Regions from separate parts of the Paenibacillus sp. FSL M8-0228 genome, predicted to be linked through region 3. Evidence: riboswitches for the same ligand, from Rfam matches in the RefSeq annotation. Region 3 holds a riboswitch; each other region holds the start of a gene.

Region 1 (7,678 bases), 2.1 Mb from region 3:
GGTTCTGAATGAGGATTACTGATTTTGCGGTCATATTTATACTTTTGTTTTTGCCCTTTGGTGTAGTTAGTGACTTACGGGTGCAGAATCAGCGTGAAGTGCAGCAGCTAGAAATGAAATATACGTCGGCTCTCCGTACCGCAGTTCAGGATGCAGGGGTTGTGCTCTCACAGAATGAACGTCAGGAACGCGAGGCCGGATACGGATCGGATAAGTTTTTTCGGGTAGATAAAGAAGCAGCGCTGATCACGTTCCTGCACACCCTTTTTCTTAATGTAGGCATTGATGGGGATATAGTAGCACAACGTGCATTATTGGATTACATACCGGCTATTGTAATTCTGGATTATGACGGTTATTATGCGTTCACCTCAGAAGCCTATACAGACGAGCATGGACAAGCTGCTATTGGCCACAAATGGAGCGAAAAAAAGCCATATGCCTATGTTGATTTAGTAGGCAACAGTGTGGGGTTCACCTTGGATAATTATGTGCACGCATACGATGCTCGGAATCACAGGTGGATAGAGGGCTTTCAAAAGGAACTTCAGGATCAGACCGCTATATCTTTGCTGAATAATTCAGAAACTTTTGAGCAAATACGTCGTTCCACCATTGTTCGCAGCGTTCAAGAGGACTTGGCGCGAATTATTAATGTCCATAACGAAAAAGCAGCGCGTAACGGCATAACTTATTCGTTCACGCTACCGATCATTCCGCAAGAGGAGTGGTACAACACGGTAGATGATGTGGGGCTGATCGCGTTTATCCAAGGCATTCCGGTTGGAGACAGGTATTACAATAACTATGGATTTGGTGGTGGGAGAGTCGTTAGAAAGCAAGACATTATCGGTGGCATAGAACCAGATACTGGAATAAAGTATTTTTATAGAGATTCATGTCCAGCTCCCTTTAAAGCGAGTGAACGTTTCACGGATGAAAAATCTGCAGCAGCTGCGGGTTACTTTGAGTACAAATGTTATAATGGCTTAAAATAATCACCCTCATGGGTGGTTTTTCTTTTTTTAGGCAGATCCATACCAAAAAACCTTAAAATTCACTGTTTTCAATATTCCGATATGGTTGCAGAATGTGCTACAATAAAGCTTTGAGAGAAACGAAATGCATATGAAATAAGAACAGTCGGCAATGCCGATGACAATAAGGAGCCAAAAACAGCTTATGAGTTTATTGACTGTAGAAAATGTATCCCACAACTTTGGGGACCGCGCATTATTTAAAAATGTTTCCTTTCGATTGCTTGCGGGGGAACGTGTAGGTTTGGTAGGAGCTAACGGTGTTGGTAAATCGACACTCATGAACATTCTCACTGGAAAATTGCTTAAGGATGAGGGTAAAGTGGAATGGACTCCACGTGTGCGTTACGGCTATCTGGATCAGCATACCAAGCTGACACCGGGCAAAACGGTACGTGATGTATTGAAGGATGCTTTTCTTCCTTTGTTGGAATTGGAAAAGGAAATGATGCAGATTACTGACAAAATGGGGGATGCTTCTCCTGATGAGTTGGAAGTGTTGCTGGAACAGATGGGTGAAATTCAGGAGCAACTGGATATGGGGGATTTTTACCTCATTGATGTGAAGGTTGAAGAAATGGCGAATGGACTAGGTCTGTCGGCCATAGGACTGGATCGGGATGTATCCGCACTTAGTGGCGGGCAACGGACAAAGGTTCTTCTTGCTAAGTTGCTGTTGGAAAAGCCGAATGTCCTGCTGTTGGATGAGCCTACCAACTATTTGGATGTAGAGCATATTGAATGGCTTACGCGCTATTTGAAGGACTATCCCTATGCCTTTATTCTTATTTCACATGATACTGAATTTATGAACCAGGTCGTTAATGTTATTTACCATCTTGAATTTGCCAAGATGACCCGTTATTCAGCTAATTATGAAAAGTTTCTCGAAATGGCGGATCTGAACAAAGCCCAGCATATTGATGCTTATGAGAAGCAACAGGATTTTATTAAGAAACAGGAAGATTTTATTCAGCGTAATAAAGCGCGTGCCTCTACGTCAGGCCGAGCAAAGAGCCGTGAAAAGCAGCTTGATCGGATCGAACGTATTGATAAGCCTGAAGAAGCCGCAAAACCAACCTTTCAATTCAAAGAGGCACGTGCAAGCGGAAAGACGGTATTTGAGGGTATTGATTTTGAGATTGGTTATACACATGCCCTTTTGCCTAAAATGTCCATGACGATTGAACGTGGCGAAAAGATTGCAATTGTCGGCTACAATGGTGTCGGTAAATCGACATTGCTCAAAACCATATTGGGAAAAATTCCGCCAATCAGTGGAAAAACTTATCAAGGTGATTTTTTGCAGCCCGCTTATTTTGAGCAGGAAGTAAAGGCCGAGAAAATTACACCGATTGACGATGTGTGGAATGAATTTCCGCATTTGAACCAGCATGAAGTACGAGCGCATTTGGCGCGTTGCGGTTTGAAAAATGAGCATATCACGCGTCCGCTATCTGCGCTCAGTGGTGGAGAACAGGCTAAAGTCCGTCTTTGCAAACTGTTAATGCGTGAAAGCAACTGGGTACTGTTCGATGAGCCTACCAACCACTTGGATGTTAAAGCAAAGGATGAGCTGAAACGTGCCTTGAAGGAATACAAAGGGACCGTATTGCTTGTATCTCACGAACCGGACTTTTACGAGGATTGGGTAACCAAAACGTGGAATGTGGAAGAGTGGTCAAGTAAAGTTAACTAAAATCAGCTAAATCCAGTTCCAGCAAATTTCACACGAAGTGGGGTTTGCAGAATTAGAAAAATATGCTAAGCTATCTTTAGCTTATACAATAAAATAGTCACACTAGGGGAGCCGCCCATGCGGCTGAGACGGAATAAATGGATTTCGGACCCTTTGCACCTGATCTGGGTTATGCCAGCGTAGGGAAGTGAGCGCCGTACAAACAAGGCAACACCATCTTTATTTTTGTTTGTGCGTGGGACGATACACGTATACGGATTCATGGTCCGTTCGATTATTGGACGTTCGTTAAACCACTTCCTTGGGGAAGTGGTTTTTTTGCGTTTCGTTCATTTTAAGTAGTTCGAGCTTCCGTAGACGATTCACATATAATCCCCTTTCATTCCTGCTGGTAGACGTGGCTGGCTAAGCTTAGATCCTTTAGTCCAATGTGAGGTGAAGACAAAATCGAATTACACGCAATTTCGATGGAAAAGGGCACTTTTGCACAAGCCGCCCAAGTGGCTGCTGTGATTTGTCCGTATGTTCATTATGTACACGCACGTTTAAAACAGAATGGTGCCTCTGCATTGCTTTCTTTGACTCGCAGCCTGGTGGAGCAGGAAGTTCCTTTGCAACAAATTGTAGTAAATGATCGTGTGGATGTAGCTTTACTTACTTTGGTCGGAGCCGTTCAATTACCAGCTAATGGATTACCTGTTGTGGATGTGAAAAGCCTACTTCCAAAGGGTACACGCTGTGGAGTGTCTGTACATTCCTTGGAGGAGATGCAAATTGCTGAGCGGGCAGGAGCGGACTATGTACTTTATGGTCACGTATATGAGACCCATTGTAAGCCCGGTATTGTACCGCGGGGTTTAGCTCAGCTTGAACATATTTGCAGGTTGTCGAACATTCCGGTGATTGCGCTAGGCGGCATACAACCGCATCATATCCCGGAGCTTTATAGGGCCGGAGCAAGCGGAATTGCGGTGATGTCTGGTATATGGGAGGCTGAGTCGCCCGTTGCAGCTGCAATGGAGTATAGGCGAATGGCAGACCTTGTAGTTCACAGCCTGTAGCGAGAAAACGAGAGTAGAGGCAAGCTGAAAGCAGAAGGGTTTATGGAGAGGAGATACGGAACAAATGCTAAAGATACACACAGAGGAAAGAGCGATTGGACACGCTGAATGCTTGGTCATAGGTGGAGGTGTCATCGGCAGTTCCATTGCTTATCATGTGGCCAAGGAGGGAAGAAGTACGATTATGCTGGAACGATTGATCCCGGGTGAGGGAGCCTCAGGAGCAGCGGTTGGAATGCTGGCAGCGGAAAGTGAAGAGTTCACCGACTCTGAGCTATCACGATTTGCTCGCATAAGTCGAGATGCATTCCCTGAGCTTGTCTGTGATCTAGAGCGTTTGTCAGGTATTTCGGTGGAATTCCGTACTGAAGGGTTTGTGACCCCTTTCCGTACGGAGACTGAAGGCCAAAAACGCTGGAAAGCTGCTAAAACGCGAAAGGGTGATTGTCCTATCTGGTGGGATGCGAAAGAATTGGCCCGACGAATTCCAGGTTTGGATGAACAAGCGATCGGGGCAATATATCGTTCAAAGGAGACACAAGTGGCTCCTGTCCAGCTTTGCCGTGCTTATGCAGGTGCTGCTGCGGTGCTGGGAGCAACGGTATGGTCTGGTACACAGGCAGAGCAACTGGTCATACAGGATGATCGAATTTGCGGTGTCCGCACAGATAGTGGTTTTTTTTCCTGCGATCAGGTCATTATTGCCGGAGGCTTGGATAGCATGAAATTGCTAGCGCAGGTTGGGTTTGAATATCCACTTTATCCGGTCAAGGGCGAAGCGGTAGCGGTCTCCTTGAAGGATCACCCGTTAGAATATACCATTTATGCTGATGATATTTACCTCGTGCCTAAACAGAATAACGAGCTTTGGATTGGGGCAACGAGCCTTCCACATCAATATGACGAAGAGGTGACCGTAGGAGGCTTGGAGGGGTTGTTGGCACGTGCCTCTGCCTGGCTGCCGCGCGTCCGTGAAGCTTCTTTTATACGCGCTTGGGCGGGCTTACGTCCGCAGGCTGTATCAGGTCATCCTTTTATAGGCATTGTTCCTGGGGTCGAGGGCGTATATGCTGCAGTCGGGCATTATCGCAACGGTGTCCTGCTGAGTGATGCTACCGGGCGTGCGATGGCAGCTATGCTTAATGGGGCTTGTGCAGCAGAACTTGGGATAAGTAGTTTTTCTTCTGAGCTCCTCAAGGAGAAAAGCTTATGAAGCTGACGATTAACGGCCAGAGCCTGACCTTTTCTAATCGAATCACTCATGTGAATCAATTGCTACATGAGCTTGATGTAAAGGTGAAAACCGTAGTGGTGGAGCTGAATCGGCATATATTGACCCGTGAAGATCATGATGAAGCGGTACTGAAAGATGGAGATTGCCTAGAGATTGTACATTTTGTGGGAGGCGGTTGATTATGTTAACCATTGGAAAAGCATCTTTTACCTCGAGGTTATTGTTGGGAACAGGAAAATTCTCTGATCTGGATATCCAATCCCAAGCCGTAGAGGCTGCTGAGACGGAAATATTGACGTTTGCTGTACGGAGATTGAACTTGGAGGAACGGGATAAGCAGCATTTTCTCGATATGCTGGATTTGAGCCGGTATACACTTCTTCCCAACACAGCAGGGGCTACAACAGCAGAGGAGGCGATTCGTATTGCCCAATTGGCAAAAGCCTCCGGCCTGTGCGATATGATTAAGGTGGAGGTCATTGGGGATAGCAAGACACTGCTGCCGGACCCATTTGAAACGTTGAAAGCTAGCGAAAAGCTGTTAGAAGAAGGCTTTATCGTGCTGCCCTACATATCGGACGATGTGATTCTAGCAAAGAGGCTACAAGAGCTTGGAGTACATGCCGTTATGCCTGGAGCTTCACCGATTGGTACAGGACATGGTTTGCTTAATCCGTTTTCATTAGGTCTAATTATTGAACAGGCGGAGGTTCCGGTTATTGTCGATGCGGGTATTCGCTCACCCGGTGACGTGGCAATGGCGATGCAGTTAGGGGCAGATGCTGTTTTGTTGAATACAGCCGTATCAGGAGCGAAGGACCCGGTAAAAATGGCCGAGGCCATGAAACTGGCTGTTCGTGCTGGAAGATATGGTTTTGAGGCGGGGATGATTCCTGTAAAACGTTACGCTTCAGCAAGCAGTCCGATAGAAGGTATGGTTCAGGCATGAAGGTAACTGACAAATCCGGTGCAGGAGGAACACATTCAAGTGACCGTTATTCCAGACAGGAAAGATTCGCGCCCTTTGGACCGACAGGACAACGTCGGCTTGCTTCTTCCCACGTACTAATCATAGGTGCCGGAGCGTTAGGTACAGGTATTGCGGAAACGCTCGTTCGCGGGGGTGTAGGTACAGTGAGCCTCGTAGACCGGGATTATGTGGAATGGAGCAATTTGCAGCGCCAGCAGCTTTTTCAGGAAAGTGATGCTGCGCAAAGATATCCCAAAGTAGTAGCTGCTCAGCGAAGATTAAAGGATATTAATTCGGAAACGGTTATACATGCACATGTACTGGATGTTGGGGTGGAAGAGCTGGAAGAGTTGATCCAAGGGGTAGATCTCTTGATGGATGCAACCGATAATTTCGATACCCGACTTCTTATGAACGACATGGCACTCAAGCATCGGATACCTTGGATTTATGGGGGATGTGTAGGCAGCTATGGTGTAACCTACACCATTTTACCGGGTCAAACGCCTTGTCTTCACTGTCTGCTGGGAACTGTACCGTTTGGTGGGGAAACCTGTGATACCGCCGGGATTATTCCGCAGGCTGTACAGATGGTCACGGCTAACCAAACTACGGAAGCCTTCAAACTTCTTGGCGGATATCCGGAAGATTTGAGAGGAAAGTTACTTTCGTTTGATTTGTGGAAAAATGAGTATGTAGCGATAGCGGTAGATAGCGTTAAAAAGGAGAACTGTCCTTCTTGCGGCAGCCAACCGACGTATCCCTATTTGTCGGCCTCTCATCGGCAGAAAACAGATGTTTTGTGCGGTAGGGATACCGTTCAAATTAGACCAGCAAACCCGATCCATCTGAATCTTGCAGAAACGGCAGATAGATTTGCTTCTTTGGGAGAAGGAAAAGTAGAGCGAAATCCGTTTTTGGTTTCCTTTAGTACAAGCGAGCATCGCTTGGTTGTTTTTGCAGATGGCAGAGCGCTGATCCATGGGACAAAGGACGTGGCAAAAGCAAGAAGTCTGTATCATCGCTATTTGGGTTAAACGATAAAAGCAGAAAGCCATTCTTTGGAGAATGATTTTCTGCTTTTTTGTTACAATAATATTAATATGCTTTAATGGCTTATAACACAAACTTGTTCGTATCCAATATGTAATGCTATGTCCAAACCAGGTGGGTGAAAAGGTGAGCCCGTTAATTTTGCTTGTGGATGTAAATGAAGCGTCTCCCGTAATTGTTCGTCCATTGGAGCAGGAAGGTTATCAGGTGGTTCATGTTAGCAATACGACGGATGCAAGCTCTTATGTAGCCCATAATCCTGTGGATTTGCTGCTGCTCAATATAAAAGATGAACAGACAGTTTCGCAAGGTTTACTTCGCATATTGCAGCAATACCATCCTCATGTCCCGCTATTAGCAATGACTTCATCGGATGAGGAGGACCATATTGTTTCCTGTTTTGAACAAGGAGCACATGATGTGATCGTTCTGCCCTTTTATCCTAGAGTTTTTCAGGCTAGAGTGGCTAATTTATTGCGGATTTTTGGTATTGAACGTGATGTGAAAAGGGCAATCGAGGCGGGTGATTTACATATAGACAATGCAAGCAGATTGGTGAGCAGAGGGGGACAAAAGCTGGAATTAACTCCGAAGGAATTTGATCTTTTACTTCATCTGGCGATA
Region 2 (7,678 bases), 600 kb from region 3:
GAAAAACGAGCCGAGCGATCCAGATGAGCATGCAAGCCAGCTTCACGGGCGATTTCAAACAGTCGGAAAGGCTGAAAAGGTCTCTCCGCATGTGACGGACGCAGCAAAAACTCAAACCCGATAATATCCAGCTTGTGGTCAACAATAGGCTGCATATGGCTGGAAAAACTTTGATCCTTAATAATACTCACGATATCCGGATGTTGCAGTCTGGCTTGCAATTGACTAAATAAAAGCCAGTCCTCATATCCTTCGACATGATGCAAGCCAGTCACCACAACTTGTATATGGTTCAAGTATTCCTGCGGCAGACGAGCCAGTTCGTTAACCAGCTGTTCCAACTCTGAACGGCTGTCATAGCGAAACTCTATGCCGCCCTCACGCTCATGTTGCTGCTTCATTTGTTCCGATAGCATACCCAAACCATCTAATGCTGGAGTAAGCGACACCCTGGAATACCTAATTCTAAGCAATCCTTGATCCTTTATAGGTAATATGATGCTGCAATTGCTGCATGTCATAATGGTCCTCCTCGGAACAATTTTCCGGTTTTTTCACCATTATATCACAAATAACTAGAACAAAAGTACTATATAATTACGTTTTTTTACAAAAAAGCAGCTTATTCTTAACGATAACTTAGGACTTAAGTACATATTCGACAAAAACAAAACCTTTTTACACTCATAATAATTCGGGGCCGTTTTTTTTGATATTAAAAAAAGCAGCAAATCTCTTGGTTAAAGAGACTTGCTGCTTCATTCTGATATTGAGTGAAAACTAAAATTCGAAGTTATTTGGACGCCTTTGGCTTTGTTGTTTTAGCTGGTTTAACAGCCGCCGGTTTGGTCGTTTTAACAGCTGGCTTTGCTGTTGCTTCCGCGGGAGCCACAGCTTCCTTTACAGGAGTCGTTGCTGCACTAGGCTTAGCGCCAGCTTTTAAGCTGTATTTGGCAAAACCGTCTGCCGCGCTGCTCAAGTATGAAATTTGTTGATTGCCTGCCAGCACGTCTTTGGCATCAGGAGAGGACTCGAAAGTAACCTTTGCCTGACCAAAAGGAGCAATAGACCAGTTGCCATCCGCCGATGGATTAATCGTTCCGTTCGTACGGATATAGTCAACAACGACTTGACGACTTTCATCCGGTGCTGCCATCACAATTCGTTTGCCATCTGGGTTGGCCAGTTTGGATGAGGAAGCACGATAGTTATTGGTGGCTACGATAAATTTCTGCGCAGGATCAATAGCCTTCCCATTGTATTGCAGATCCTTGATACGATGCGCTGAAGAATCAATAATAGTTCCCTTGGCATCATATCGTGCAGGCTGCGTTACATCAATCTGGTAATTCACACCGTCAATGACATCGAAATTGTAGGTTGGGAAATCTTTGTTGATCAGCGATTGCTCCTCAGTTTGCTTCGGATCAATACGGTTGAACTGACCCGCAGACCACTCCAGCCATTCCTGAATTTCAGCACCGGTCACTTCTACAGCATGAACCGTGTTCGGGTACACATACAGGTCGGACACGTTTTTAATCGCTACCGTACCTTCAGGAATATCAGTGTAATACTCGGCTCCGTTTCGACCGCCGGCCTTGAATGGAGCGCCTGCCGACAATACTGGAAGTTTTTCGTATTCAGTTCCTTTGAGATGGTTTTGAACATACCATTTCTGTGCATTCGTCACAATTTGAATGGAAGGGTCGTCCTGCACTAATGCAAAATAACTGGTAATTGGCGCCGTCGTTGTTCCTACAGGCTGGCGAATATAATCCAGCGTTCCTTGATGCTCTTCTTTGACCGCATCAATCAGTTTAAATTCAGGGATAAACTGCACAGTCTGATTAGTGGTGCTCACAACCGGACGCACTTGAGATTGAGAGTTAGTCACGTTCCACTCGCGATTTTTCTTTTCTAGGCTCAGGTCAATGATACCCAGATCCTTGCCCCATGAGGAAGCTTCCACGGCTGGTACCCCATTAATGGTTCCCTTATCCAGATCTACACCCTTCATATCTTTAAAATCAGGGCCAGGGAAAGATTTATGAGCATGCCCAAACAGAATAGCGTTAATTCCGTCCACCTGGCTCAAATACTTAACGGCATTCTCCATCAGTGGCGTTTGTGGCACATCCTCATAACCGGTATGCGCAAGCACGACAATAATGTCAGCACCTTCCGTCTTCATTTGAGGAATAAACTTTTTCGCCGTTTCCACAATATCCTTCGTAACGACTTTATCCTTCAAATTGGCTTCATCCCACTGCATAATTTGAGGTGTGACCAGACCGATCACACCCACTCTGAGTGTATGCTCTTCGCCCTTCTCGTCCGTTACTGTTTTATCAAGAATCTGATAAGGGGTAAAATAATTCTTAGTAGCTTGGCCCCCTTTATCAACATAAACGTTCGCATTTACATAAGGAAAATCAGCTCCCTTGAGCGATTTGTCCAGAAAGTCGAGACCGTAGTTGAATTCATGGTTGCCCACTGTAGCTGCATCATAGCCCATCAGGTTCATCATCTTGTAGACCGGATGGACACCGCCTTCTTTCTCAAAGGTTTTGTTGCGGGCCATATAATCGCCTAATGGGTTGCCCTGCAGCAAATCACCATTATCGAACAGCATACTGTTTCTTGTTTCACTACGTGCCTTCTGGATCAAGCTAGCTGTACTAACCAAGCCATACTCGTTGGTTTCTTTGTCCGAATAGTAATCGTAGTTCATCAGGGACGCATGGATATCCGTTGTTTCCATGATCCGCAAATTCACCGTAGCGCTATCACGAGAATCACTAGCTGCCCAGGATGGAGCGGCTGAAAACACCAGCATGCTACAAGCTACAACTGCTGCTGTAAACCCTTTAAACCAATTTTTACGTAATAACAAAATATACCCCTCCTCATTAAGGTGTATGCCTCATATACATACTTTTGCACATATATGTAAGCCTTGAACTCACCATTTCTATTTTAATCCAACGCCAGACAAAAGAGTAGTCATTTACTTAAAATTATTTATGAAAAAATAATTAATTTTCTCAAACATAAAAAAACCAGCAAACCTCCTGAAAAAATTGGAGATTTACTGGCTTATCCATTTATATTCGTATTATTTCTTCCACACCTGGCGCTCCGTTTGCTGACCCACATACTCAATGCGAGTCGGATTCACGTCCAGAATGACATAATCGGGATCGTCCGGTCCGGAAAACCACTCCTTCAAGGAGTCGTTCCACACTTGTTTGCGTAGCCCCTCATCAGCTGTAATTTGGACGGTAGCCTCCACTTCAACAACTTCCTTCGTACCGCCAACCTCATAACCCAGCAGCAGATAAGCATTCGGATTGTCCTTTAGCTCATCCACTTTATGCGTTTTGCGATCTGTCGCCAGATGAATGTTCATTCCATCGTTAAAAAGGGCCATATAGCGTACTTTCGGTTTGCCACCCTCTACCGTACCTAACGTACAAAATTTGTTGTTATCCAAAGCCTTCACAATGGCTTGTTCCAGTTGGTTGCGATCCAATGTTTCCGTTTTACCCACAGTACAACAACTCCTTTTCACGAATTAGAATTCTCTACGCCATGCCATTGGGCACCAGCCCATCTGAACCTACCTGCGCAGCTGTTCTGAAAATAACATGACCGGATCGAATCGGATTGATTCATACTCATTTTCAGATCAAAGCTCACAGTAAAAGTGTACCCTGTCGTTCGGCAAATGAACCGTTATCTCTCCCTTCATGCTGGACAGACCTGCATTCAAAGCATATAATCGTCGTAGTAAACCCGAATAAATGAACCCATTAAACCATACAATGCCAGGGGTGCTGGAATCGGCCGGCTGAGAGTGTGTCCCAAGACACTGACCCTTACAACCTGATCTGGGTAATGCCAGCGTAGGAATGCTTAAGCAAGATGTGCCTTTTTTACATAGGACCATCCCTTACTTTGGTATATACAAGCGCAAGCGTCCCGGAAACTCGGGGCGCTTTTTTTGTTGAGGATTAAGTTGTTGGAAAGATCGCGTCCGGCAGATGTTATTTTTATGAAAATGGGAAACTTAAGCTGTCTGATTGGATGGATAACGGGTAATCAAAAGGAGAGAACACTAACGATGAAGCGCATGAAAATATTAAGCCTGGGACTGATCAGTCTGTGGCTCTTGGCCCTGACCCTGACCGCTTGCGGTGGAAGTCCCCCTACATCCCAAGAAGCGGCTTCCGCTACCGACACTCAAACGTCTACTCCGGCAAAGGGGCTCAAAGATGTTAAAATCGTGCTCGACTGGACACCCAATACGAATCATACGGGACTCTATGTCGCCAAGGACAAAGGATTTTACGAAAAAGCAGGTTTGAATGTCCAAATTGTTCAACCTGGTTCAGGCGGAGCCGATCAAATGGTTGCTTCTAATGCTGCACCTTTTGGTATCAGCTACCAAGAAGGCGTCACACAGGCCCGCACGCAAGGTGTGCCGCTTGTATCCATCGCTGCGGTGATTCAGCATAATACCTCAGGCTTCGCAGCCCCGGTAGATCGCGGAATTAAGAGCCCGAAAGATTTTGAAGGTAAAAAATACGGCGGTTGGGGCTCTCCCGTAGAAGAAGCGGTCATGAAATCCATCATGGATTCAGACAAAGGCGATGTGAGCAAAGTGAAGATCGTCAACATGGGCAATGCAGACTATTTTACAGCCGTGAAGCGGGATATCGACTTTGCCTGGATTTTCTACGCATGGACCGGAATCGAGGCCCAACTTCGAGATGAGCCATTGGATATGCTGTATGTAAAAGATTATTCCAAAAGCCTCGACTACTATACGCCTGTAATTGTGAGCAACGAACAGACGATAAAAAATGATCCCGAGCTGGTCAAAGCGTTCATGGACGCTACCGCCCAAGGCTATGAATACACTATCGCCCATCCGGAAGAAGCCGCGGACATCTTAAGCAAAGCTGTACCGGAGCTGGATAAAAAACTGGTACTTGCCAGCCAAAAATGGCTAAGCCCACGTTATCAGGATGATGCCGCGCAATGGGGCGTGCAAAAAGCGGAGGTATGGCAAAACTATTCGGACTGGATGTACGAACGCAAGCTGCTCAGCAAGCCTTTGGAAGTCGATAAGGCCTTCACAAACGACTTCTTGCCCAAGCGCTGACCATTTGTTAAACCACTAAATAAGACTGAACTAGAGAAGTGAACGAAGCCCTACTACGCAGTCGGATGGTGCTTCCCATCGCCACCGCCCCGGATTTCTTAATAAAAACTTATGATTAGTGTAGAAATCCGGGGAGGTTATGCTTCCGAAGCGAGCTTTCCTACGGAAAGCTTTTAAAGCGAACGCTAACGCTTGTACAGCACCATTCCGCCCACTTCGTTCTCGTTCAACTTGGTTTATTCTTTAGTTTCATATTATCTAAGCGCTAAGTAGGTGCGCTTGTGTGTTAAAAATGCCGCACAAACCAGCTTTAAAAATAGGGTGCTTTTAAGGCGGGCAGCAGCGGAGCGGTTCATTTGAATCTGGAGAAGCGGAGCGTTCGCCTTTGCAGGGGAATTCTTACCTTTGAAAACTTAAATAATCCAAGAATCCCCCTGCAACAGCGATCGTAAGACCAAATGAAACGCGGAGCGGTCTCAAACGCCTTAAACCACCCTATTTTCTCTAAAACACTCCAAATGAAGGACAGGTGAATTTGCATGGCTAATACACTGCTCAGTATTCAAGTAATCCCTAAAACTCCTAATAACGAGGACTCTTACCCGTATGTAGATAAGGCGATTGAGGTCATTCAGCGCTCCGGTGTCAAACATCAGGTGAACCCATTGGATACGACCATGGAGGGCGAGCTCGACGAGTTGCTGAAAGTGGTTAAAGAAATGCATGAGGCTTTGACGGAAGCGGGCAGTCCCAGCGTCATTTCACAGATCAAAATCGCACATAACCCACAAGGCATCAGCATGAACAAGCTGACCGAGAAATATCGCCCATGAATCCGAAAGGCAAGAACGCATCCTGGTGGAAAAGCGTATGGCCGCCCCTTGTGGCGGTCCTCTTCTTTTTAGCAGCCTGGCAGGGGGCGGTTTCCTATTTACATATTGAATCCTGGCTACTGCCAGCTCCATCCCTCATCGTACAGGAGGGCATGGCCCAGACGGCGCTGCTTGGTGCCCATACATGGGCTACAATTCGCCTGACACTTGTGGGATTCGCTATAGGGACAGCAACGGGACTGTTGATCGCCATCGTTCTTCATACCATTCCTTTTCTCAAATCCGCCCTGTATCCGCTGCTTATCCTGAGCCAAAACATTCCGATCATCGCCCTGGGGCCGCTGCTCATGGTGTGGTTTGGTTTTGGCATGCTGCCCAAGCTGATGGTCATTACCTTAGTATGCTTTTTTCCCGTGGCTGTAGCGACCATGGACGGGCTGACACGGACGGACCGTATGATGATGAACTATATGCAGATGTCGGGTGCAGGTCGCATGGCTATTTTTATGAAGCTGGAGTTGCCACACTCGTTGCCGCAAGTATTCTCCGGCATCAAGATTGCTGCCACCTACAGTGTGATGGGCGCAATTATTGCCGAATGGATTGGTGCGAGCGAAGGAATCGGATATTATATGCTGCTGCAAAAATCGGCCTATCGCACGGACCTCATTTTTGCCGCCATCGGCATCATTGTCGCGCTCAGTTTACTGATGTTTGTCATCATAGTACTACTGGAAAAATGGCTGGTTCGCTGGAAACCGGATCAGGAATAGCTTCCTCCTTGAATTAAATACAGCAAAGAAAGGACGTGGCACATATGAGTCTGCATCCGACTGACTTATCATCACACAACGTTGCTAATGAACAACGAGCCGGGGACCAGCAGAGTCCTTCGACTGCCCCTTCTGCTCTGGAATTGGACGGGATCAGCCTCGCCTTCCGCGAAAAGCGAAGCTTACTGCCCGTGCTGCAGGATGTATCCCTCACAGTCAAGCCGGGAGAATTCGTTTCTCTCATCGGTCCGTCAGGCAGCGGAAAAAGTACGCTGTTTCACATCATCGGCGGGCTACTCAAACCACAGCAGGGACGTATCCGTATGCACGGACGAGACATGACTGGTGAACGTGGGCATATCAGCTATATGCCACAGCAGCCCGCCCTTTTCCCGTGGCGCACCACGCTGGATAATGTACTGCTTGGGCAGGAAAATGCTCCACGTAAAAATACAGCAGTCCCCCCTCAGTACGCCAGTGAACGCGAACGTCGCAAAGAAGCCCTGCAATGGCTCGAGCAGGTTGGACTAGGCAAATTCGCCAAGGCGTATCCACATACGCTGTCTGGTGGAATGCAACAGCGTGCAGCCTTTCTTCGCGCACTGCTCAGCCCGCAGGAATTAATGCTGCTGGATGAGCCGTTCAGCGCACTCGACGCGCTGACACGTGCAGATATGCAGCAATGGTTACTGCGGATGTGGGAGAAGAACCGCCGCTCTGTGCTGTTCATTACCCACAGCATTGAAGAAGCGCTGCTGCTCTCCGACCGCATTTATGTGCTGTCAGCGCGACCTGCTTCGGTGGTGCATGTCGTAGATGTCCCTTTTCCCCGCCCGCGTAGGGAAGAAATCACCCTCGATCCTCTCTTTATTGAATGGAAGCGAACCATGACCGGCTGGATG
Region 3 (7,678 bases):
AAGCCCTAACAGTACAGCTGCTGCGATGGAAATCCCTACCATGATAAACGTCTCTCCGATGGCTTTCCATATCTCAGACTGATATTGCGCAATGATGCTCAGCATTTCATTCATCAGCTTCACCTGCTTTCGCTGTTGAACCTACCGCAGCGTCAGCTACACGTTGCGTGGAAAGCAGCTGTCCATCCCGCATTTCTGATACATGGGTACAAATGTTGCGTACCACGTCCATATCGTGCGTTACAATTACAATGGTAACTCCCAGTTCACGGTTGATCTCCCGTAACACGCCCAGAATATCCGCGGTCGTCTGCGGATCAAGCGCCGAGGTCGGCTCATCACACAGCAGCACCGCAGGTCGATTCGCCAGCGCTCTGGCTATCGCTACACGTTGCTTTTGGCCTCCGCTCAATTGTGCCGGATACTGTTCTGCTTTATCAGCTAAACCGACGAATTGCAGGCATTCGCGCACACGTTCTGCTCTCTCTTTTTTCGCGACACCTGACAGCTCCAACGGCATTGCTACATTTCCACTGACCGTCCGATTGTGAACAAGATGATAATGCTGGAAAATCATCCCTATGGATCGCCGCGCTTCACGGAGACGTTTTTCCGGCATGCGAGTCAGATCTTCCCCGTTCACAACCACGTTTCCCTCATCCGGCCTTTCCAATACATTCATCAACCGGAGCAAGGTAGACTTACCGGCACCGCTGGCACCTATAATACCGTGGATTTCCCCCTCCTCCACTTGAAGGGACACGGATTGAACCGCATGAAATTGGCCGCTTGAGGTGGTATAATGCTTGTTTACCTGATGCAGCGTAATCATGAAACCTGGCCTCCTGATGATCCATTTCTCAGGGAAAATGTAATAAGCCCGCCAGCCCAGGCGGGTCTGTACGAGCCGTCAATTCCCATTGCATTAATATACCACAGAGCAGAAAACGGGCAAAGCCTTTTGACAACAATTAACGTACATCCCACACCCCTACATAAGGAAAGCAAATCCCAAGTCCCCAAGCCAGCGTAAGCATGACGACAAAATAGAATATGAATACAATATCTATAGCCGAATAGCCGATCGGATAATAATACGTTCGCTTGGTTTCATTGGTAAAACCCTTGGCTTCCATAGCAATAGCAATGCGCTGAGCACGCCGAATACTTTGAGCGAGTAGCGGAATCGCATACCTGCGAAGCGTGGCATACATATTCCATTTGGACACATGCTGATGTAAACCTCGAATACGGTGGGCTTGTCTCAATGCCTGGAATTCCTCCACCATCATAGGCATCAACCGCATGGCTGCCAAAAAGCTGTATGCATACTTCGGAGGGAGCTTCCATTGCTGCATCAGTGAATAAAAAAGGTCCACCGGACGAGTCGTTAAGCCAAACAGCAACCCCACCGCAGCCATACTCAGCGCACGAAAGCCCAGATGCATGCCCCGATAAAAACTTTCCTGTGTAATATGGATCAGGCCCCATGTCCACCAGGTCGTCATCCCTTTACCAAACATCATCATGCCTGTTGAGGTTGAAATAAACACCAATATAAAGGGAGAACCATACAGCAGCAGCCACTTCCATGGATGGCCTGACCAGATAAGCAGCAGCAGCATAGCACACGCAACATTAAACATGACATTCGGATCATGGATGACTATAACGACCACAAACAGTATGGAAAACATCACGAGCTTTAGACCCGGATTCACGCGATGCAGCCATGTTTTATGATGGGGAAAGGACAGGTTCATACTGTAGTTCCCCTTTCTGAATCCGCCATATATCGGTACAATATCGACGGACAATTTCCGGGTCATGCGTGACCATCACAATGGCTGTGCCTGCCGTTCTCAGCTGCTCCAACATATCCAGCATGACAAAGGTATTACGCGCATCCTGCCCAAAAGTCGGTTCATCCAGCAGCAGCACTTCCGGCTCACGGATCATAGCCGTAGCAATACTCAACCGCCTTTTTTGACCCAACGAAAGCTGATACGGATGACGCTCGTCCAGCTGCTCCAGTCCGAACTGTACGAGCATCCGATTCACCCGCTCCCGGCACTGTTCAGCACTAAACAAGCTCTTGGGTAACGAATACTCTAGTTCCTTTCGTACGGTGTGTGCTACGAATTGCAGCTCGGGATTTTGAAACGCGAACCCGATACGCTCTGCCAGTTGTTCCGTACTGCCTACCTCAATTCCGCACACGCTATAACGCCCCTGTGTTCGAAGTAAGCGCATCATGGAGAGCAGCAACGAGCTTTTGCCAGCCCCGTTTTCACCAACCACGCCAATCCAGTCGCCAGGCTTCACCTGCGCATGCTCCACGTAAATCACTGAACTTAAACCGCGGAGGCCGCTAAAATGTTCCAACTCCAGCACATCAGTCCCCGCACCATTCTGTTGCGTCACTGCTTCACTCCAACGTGGCGAAGACGATTCATTCCATACTCCCGGATACCACACGCCGTACTCGGACAATGCCTGCCGGTGCACATGAAATACTTCTTCGGCCCTTCCATCTGCAATGATCTCCCCTTGAGCAGAAAGCACCACAATCCGATCCACATCATGGACAATTTCATTAATTTTATGCTCCACAATCACCAGTGTCTGGTCTACCGAAATGTTGCGAATGGTATCCCACACCTGTGTAGTGCCTTCCTCGTCCAACAAAGCCGTGGGCTCATCCAGAAAAAGCACTTCTGGCTCCATAGCCAGCACAGACGCAATCGCCAGCCGCTGCTTCATTCCCTGTGACATGCTGCCAATGGGCATATGTATATCATCCGTCGATAGACCCACCTGTATCAGCAGCTCGCGAATACGGGATCGCATCTGCTCCCGGGGAACCTGATTATTTTCCAACACAAAAGCCAGTTCCTCATCTGCATATGACATACAGAACTGCGTATCAGGATCTTGAAATACAATACCTGAGACACTTGGGATTACAGCAGCATCGCATTTCATAGGCACTTCTATCGTGCGTGGAATCAGACCGCTTAACACTTGGAGCAGTGTTGATTTACCGCATCCACTCGGTCCCAGTAGCAGCAGCTTTTCCCCCTTGCGGACAGACAAAGACATATTGTGAAAAAGCAGCTCTTGCTCACCGGGGAATTTCAACCGTAGCCGGGTGATCGAAGCCACCACATCTTCGGTTGCCCGGCTCATCAATCCAGCCCCTTATAATCTTGTTCCGTTGCAGGCCTCAAACTTCGCGTGACTCCGGTTACCTCCAATGCCTTAGCCAGATAGAACGCGAATACCCCGGCAATCACAATACTGCCAATCATCCGAAATCCAATATACAAAACATAGTTCCAAGTCGATAGCTGATCAATATACCCGTAGCTGAAGTCTAAAATCAGAGAAGTGACAGCCGCCCCAGCCGCAGCTAGCGAAGCAACCCACAGGTTTGCGTTCCGATACAGAAAAGCCGCAAAAAACAGCTCCGCTCCCAAGCCTTGCAGCAGGCCATAGTACAAGGTGGACATACCCCATTCGCTTCCCAAAAAAGCACTGACCGTTGCCGCTGCCACCTCTGCCAAAATCGCAACACCCGGCTTGCGAATGATGAGATAAGCAAACGTACCTGCCATAAACCACATGCCATACATCAGTTGCTCGGCGTGTAGACCCAATGGTTTCATCAAATCATAGGCAGGTCCCCATATTTTGTAGATCAACCCGAACACAACAGCGATCACAATCGTGACCAAAATATCCGTCAGTTTCAACCCTTTGGACGCTCTTACAGCAGTATTCATTATTGCGTGCTCCCCTTTTTCCTTATAGTTGGCCTCTTGGCCATGAAAAAAAGCTTGTCTGGAGCTGAATCTCCAGGCAAGCTTTATGCGCAGTAAAAGGTGAAGCACCATACAAAACATCATTCGTCGATATGCCTTATATAACCAGTAGTCTAAACTACTACACTGATACCCAGCCAAGTCAGGATCAAGGTAAAATGCTAGGACATACATTGAATCTATCGACAACCGCAAAAAAAAAGCGGCATTCCTGTATAGTGTTCTTGGTTTCTCTACGCTGGCATTACCCAGATCAGATTTCACGGTCAGTGGCAAGGGCCACCCTCTCAGCCTGACTTTCTCAAGCTCCCGACAATGCTTTTTAATTCACTATAATATATACCACATCTATGGCTTTGACAATCCTATAATCCGAAGAAACGTTTAGCCGTTTCCGTCGTCGCGATTTCGATCTCCATCATGCTTCGACCTGTACATTCGGCTATCGTAGCAGCAATGTGAGCGAGATACATGGGCTCATTACGCCCTTCTTTAGGCTTCACAGGCAAATTACGCGGGGTCAAAAATGGAGCATCCGTTTCAATCATCAGACGGTCCAAGGGAATATCTCTGACCAGTTCACGCAGATGCTTCCCCCGCCGTTCGTCGCAAATCCAGCCGGTGATTCCGATATACAGTCCCATTTCTACATACGTACGCAATTCCTGTTCCGTGCCGGTAAAACAATGCACTACCGCTTTATCGACAAGCCCTTGATACTCCCGAAGCATAGCGACAAAGTCCTCATGTGCATCTCGTTCATGCAGAAATAACGGCATTTTCAGCTCACCCGCCAGTTGGATTTGCTCGCCAAACCATCGGCGCTGCACATCACGTGGCGAAAAATCACGGTTATAGTCCAATCCGCATTCCCCTATGGATACGACCTGCGGCTGACCCGCCAACTGGCGGAGCTGCTGAATCGTGTCTGCACTGCAGTCTTTGGCATCATGGGGATGCACGCCAGCTGTCGCATACAGCTTGCCCGGATAACGCGCTGCATACTGAGAAGCTTCCCGACTGCTGCGGACACTGGTCCCGGTAATAATCAGCGGTGAAATCCCTACAGCCGCGGCTCTCTCTACCACCTGTTCCCGATCTGCATGAAACGAACGATGCATCAAGTTCACACCAATATCAATTAACGGTGTACCCCTTTCCATCTCAATCCCTCCCTCGCAAACTACAATCTTGGATCAATCGGCTCTGATTCCAGAGATAGTGCGGCAAGGACGCATTCATGAATACGATCTACCGTATCCTTGCGGACAAAACGTTCCACGCCTTCCATACCAAGCGCTCCTTCCATCAGGGCATGACGCTCCTTTTTGTTCGTTCGACGCTGCTTCAGACGCTTTAAATTCTCAGGGGCAAGATAATCCATACCGTAAATGATGTGCAAATACTTCCGGCCTCTCACCTTGATTGCAGGCTGAATCATCTTGTCCCGATTTTTCATCAAAAAGCGTTCCGGCTTGATCACAATCCCCTCATGACCATCCTCTGTCATCTCGTTCCACCAACGAATGACCTCTTCCTCGCTTGCTTCGTCCGTGATCACGCGATACTCTGTCTCCATAAACAGGGAAGACAGCCCAGCCAGCTCCCGGTTTTGCTCCATATGCCAAATATGAGAATGGTCAAAAAAAGTCTTTCCGCTGTGTGCCAGCGTATGAAACGGTGCGATACGAATCTCATCCAGACCGTCCACATCCCAGCAATATTTTTGAAAAGCCTCTTGAAACGTCACGGCATTCGCGTACTTCTGTTCCATTTCCTCCAACCAGTCTCCAACCTCTCGGCCCGCAACCTTCGCCTGCTTCAGCTTGTCTACCAGCTTACTGCGATCCAGCAGAGCTGCTTCACCCACATGCGCATACTGTGCAGCAATCAATTCCCGAGCCTTGAGATTCCACGGTACAATTTCCGCATCCAGCAACACAAAATCCGTCTGGTTCCGTTCAAAATATCCGGCAGTCCGTAGATCCACATTCAGCTTTTCCAGCACTTGCTTCCCAAGGCTTTGTTCAAAGAAAGCTCTCCCGCTCCGACTGTAGATCGTGCCCAATGTCGGGTAGCCTACATACTCGACAGCGGCCTGTTCGTTTTTGAATAATAGCAAAATAGCCCGGCTACCCATATGTTTTTTCTCGGCCACCATCGTTTGTACCCCTTGCCCGCGATAATAAGCCAGCGCTTCACGCGGATGCTCCAGATAACCTTCCTCTGCAGACACCGCTGGAGCAGGACTCATGGTCGGTGGAATATACACCAGTTCCTCTATCGGTACTGTCACATGTGACACGGCATCTATAGCGGTTTTGACCGATTCTCCTTGAACGCGCACTTCGCCATACGATTCCGTCAGTACACTGTAACCAGCGATGAGCTTGCGTAAATTCGGCGGGGAAAACCGTTTTCTCTGCCACCGGACAAGTGGGCTATCGGGATCATTCGCATAATTCTCATGTGCCGGAACGCTGACAAATTCCTTTTCCGGAAAACGATAAGCGGTTAGCATACCGCCAAATACCACACCCTGATCAATATTCACCGTCTGATTCACAAGGGTAGGCTGCGGTCTAGGATCATGTCCCCATACTACTATTTCTCCCGATTCATGGTCTACGAACCAATCTTTGCGGATTGGTTTTCCGTCTGCATCCTGTCCTTCCGTATCTCCATAACGGCAATAATCAGAAATACGTGCCGACTGTTTGCCGATAAAATGATCCTTAATCCCCGCATGAGCCACGACCACGTGTCGCAATCCATTCCTGCCAAAAATAAGATGTGAGGGTGCATGTAGCAGAAAGTCCCTTAACTCGCTTCTAAGCTGTTCCGCCGCTGCCTTGCCCGCTTTTTGTTCATACTGGGCCAGTTCCTCTGCAAATCGTTCATCCCCATGACTGAGAGTCACCTTTCTTCCATCAAGGTAACGGCCGATTTTCCAGCCATGATTGCTGTCAATCATATACGCTAGTCCAGCATCCACGTGCTTTTTCCAGAACTGCACCGCTTGTAACGATTTGGGGCCACGGCTCATCACATCCCCGACAGATACCAGTCTTCTGCCATCTGGATGATGGTATAGTCCTTCCGTATCTTCCGTATATCCTAGCCGCTCTATCACTTCCAGCATCTCACGGTAGCACCCATGGATATCACCAATGATGTCAATACCTGAGCCAATCTCATGAAACAGTGGCTGCGCACGGCGAACAAAATTCATTTCTTCTATATCCTTAAGGATATAGCAAGCGTTAAAGCCTTCCTCACGGATCCCACGCAGGTTCCGCTTTAACAGCTGTGCCTGCTGCTTGACCCGTTGGCGGCCACGCGGATGCTCCCTGCCTAAATCACGTTCCAGCAGCACAGCTTCGGATACATCCAGTACCAAAGCCATTACAGGAACATGCGCCTTGGCTGCCAACTGTACATATTTTTGACGGTCCTCAGCATACAAATGGGTGGCATCCACAACCGTCAGCTTATTCAAGCGACAGCGCATAGCCAGAATCGTATCCATCGCCTCAAACGCCTTGGCTGACATTTGCTGATACTCATAGAACAGTACGTCCGATTCCAGTCTTGGAAGTCCACTCCAGTCTATAAATTCCGTATCTCCGACCAGCTTGCGAAAATGATCCGAGGATACCACTTCTGTCTCCAGCAGAATCCCTTCGCTCACCAGCTTGTCTAATAATGTGGTTTTCCCACTGTTGGAGGCCCCCACCAACACAACCAGTCCAGCATGCGGTAAATGAATCGTACGTTTGGATGAATTGCTCATGCTTCCTTCTGCTCCTTTCTGCGCGTAAATATAGCCATTTGGGTCGGTTGTCCAAAGCCTT

What was found. Region 3 has a riboswitch for thiamine pyrophosphate ahead of MKY98_RS04910 (ECF transporter S component). Riboswitches for the same ligand answer to the same signal wherever they lie in the genome.
Region 1: linked by a shared signal. The riboswitch ahead of MKY98_RS13995 (thiamine phosphate synthase) and the one ahead of MKY98_RS04910 (ECF transporter S component) in region 3 are both predicted to bind thiamine pyrophosphate.
Region 2: linked by a shared signal. The riboswitch ahead of MKY98_RS02140 (ABC transporter substrate-binding protein) and the one ahead of MKY98_RS04910 (ECF transporter S component) in region 3 are both predicted to bind thiamine pyrophosphate.

What each region holds. Positions count from the first base shown of each region.
Region 1 is NZ_JBBOXA010000001.1:3,174,135-3,181,812, reverse strand. It holds gene MKY98_RS14010 (hypothetical protein) at 1-22, shown strand, start outside; gene MKY98_RS14005 (hypothetical protein) at 9-998, shown strand; gene MKY98_RS14000 (ABC-F family ATP-binding cassette domain-containing protein) at 1,183-2,736, shown strand; TPP riboswitch at 2,831-2,939, shown strand; gene MKY98_RS13995 (thiamine phosphate synthase) at 3,204-3,797, shown strand; gene thiO (glycine oxidase ThiO) at 3,862-5,010, shown strand; gene thiS (sulfur carrier protein ThiS) at 5,007-5,210, shown strand; gene MKY98_RS13980 (thiazole synthase) at 5,213-5,980, shown strand; gene MKY98_RS13975 (ThiF family adenylyltransferase) at 5,977-7,038, shown strand; gene MKY98_RS13970 (response regulator transcription factor) at 7,181-7,678, shown strand, end outside.
Region 2 is NZ_JBBOXA010000001.1:474,591-482,268, reverse strand. It holds gene MKY98_RS02155 (EAL domain-containing protein) at 1-521, opposite strand, end outside; gene MKY98_RS02150 (bifunctional 2',3'-cyclic-nucleotide 2'-phosphodiesterase/3'-nucleotidase) at 794-2,896, opposite strand; gene MKY98_RS02145 (pyridoxamine 5'-phosphate oxidase family protein) at 3,119-3,553, opposite strand; TPP riboswitch at 3,823-3,932, shown strand; gene MKY98_RS02140 (ABC transporter substrate-binding protein) at 4,127-5,170, shown strand; gene MKY98_RS02135 (MTH1187 family thiamine-binding protein) at 5,710-6,003, shown strand; gene MKY98_RS02130 (ABC transporter permease) at 6,000-6,776, shown strand; gene MKY98_RS02125 (ABC transporter ATP-binding protein) at 6,821-7,678, shown strand, end outside.
Region 3 is NZ_JBBOXA010000001.1:1,070,836-1,078,513, reverse strand. It holds gene MKY98_RS04930 (methionine ABC transporter permease) at 1-114, opposite strand, end outside; gene MKY98_RS04925 (methionine ABC transporter ATP-binding protein) at 107-832, opposite strand; gene MKY98_RS04920 (energy-coupling factor transporter transmembrane component T family protein) at 972-1,763, opposite strand; gene MKY98_RS04915 (ABC transporter ATP-binding protein) at 1,738-3,189, opposite strand; gene MKY98_RS04910 (ECF transporter S component) at 3,189-3,785, opposite strand; TPP riboswitch at 4,037-4,146, opposite strand; gene MKY98_RS04905 (TatD family hydrolase) at 4,190-4,987, opposite strand; gene MKY98_RS04900 (polynucleotide kinase-phosphatase) at 5,008-7,617, opposite strand; gene MKY98_RS04895 (3' terminal RNA ribose 2'-O-methyltransferase Hen1) at 7,614-7,678, opposite strand, start outside.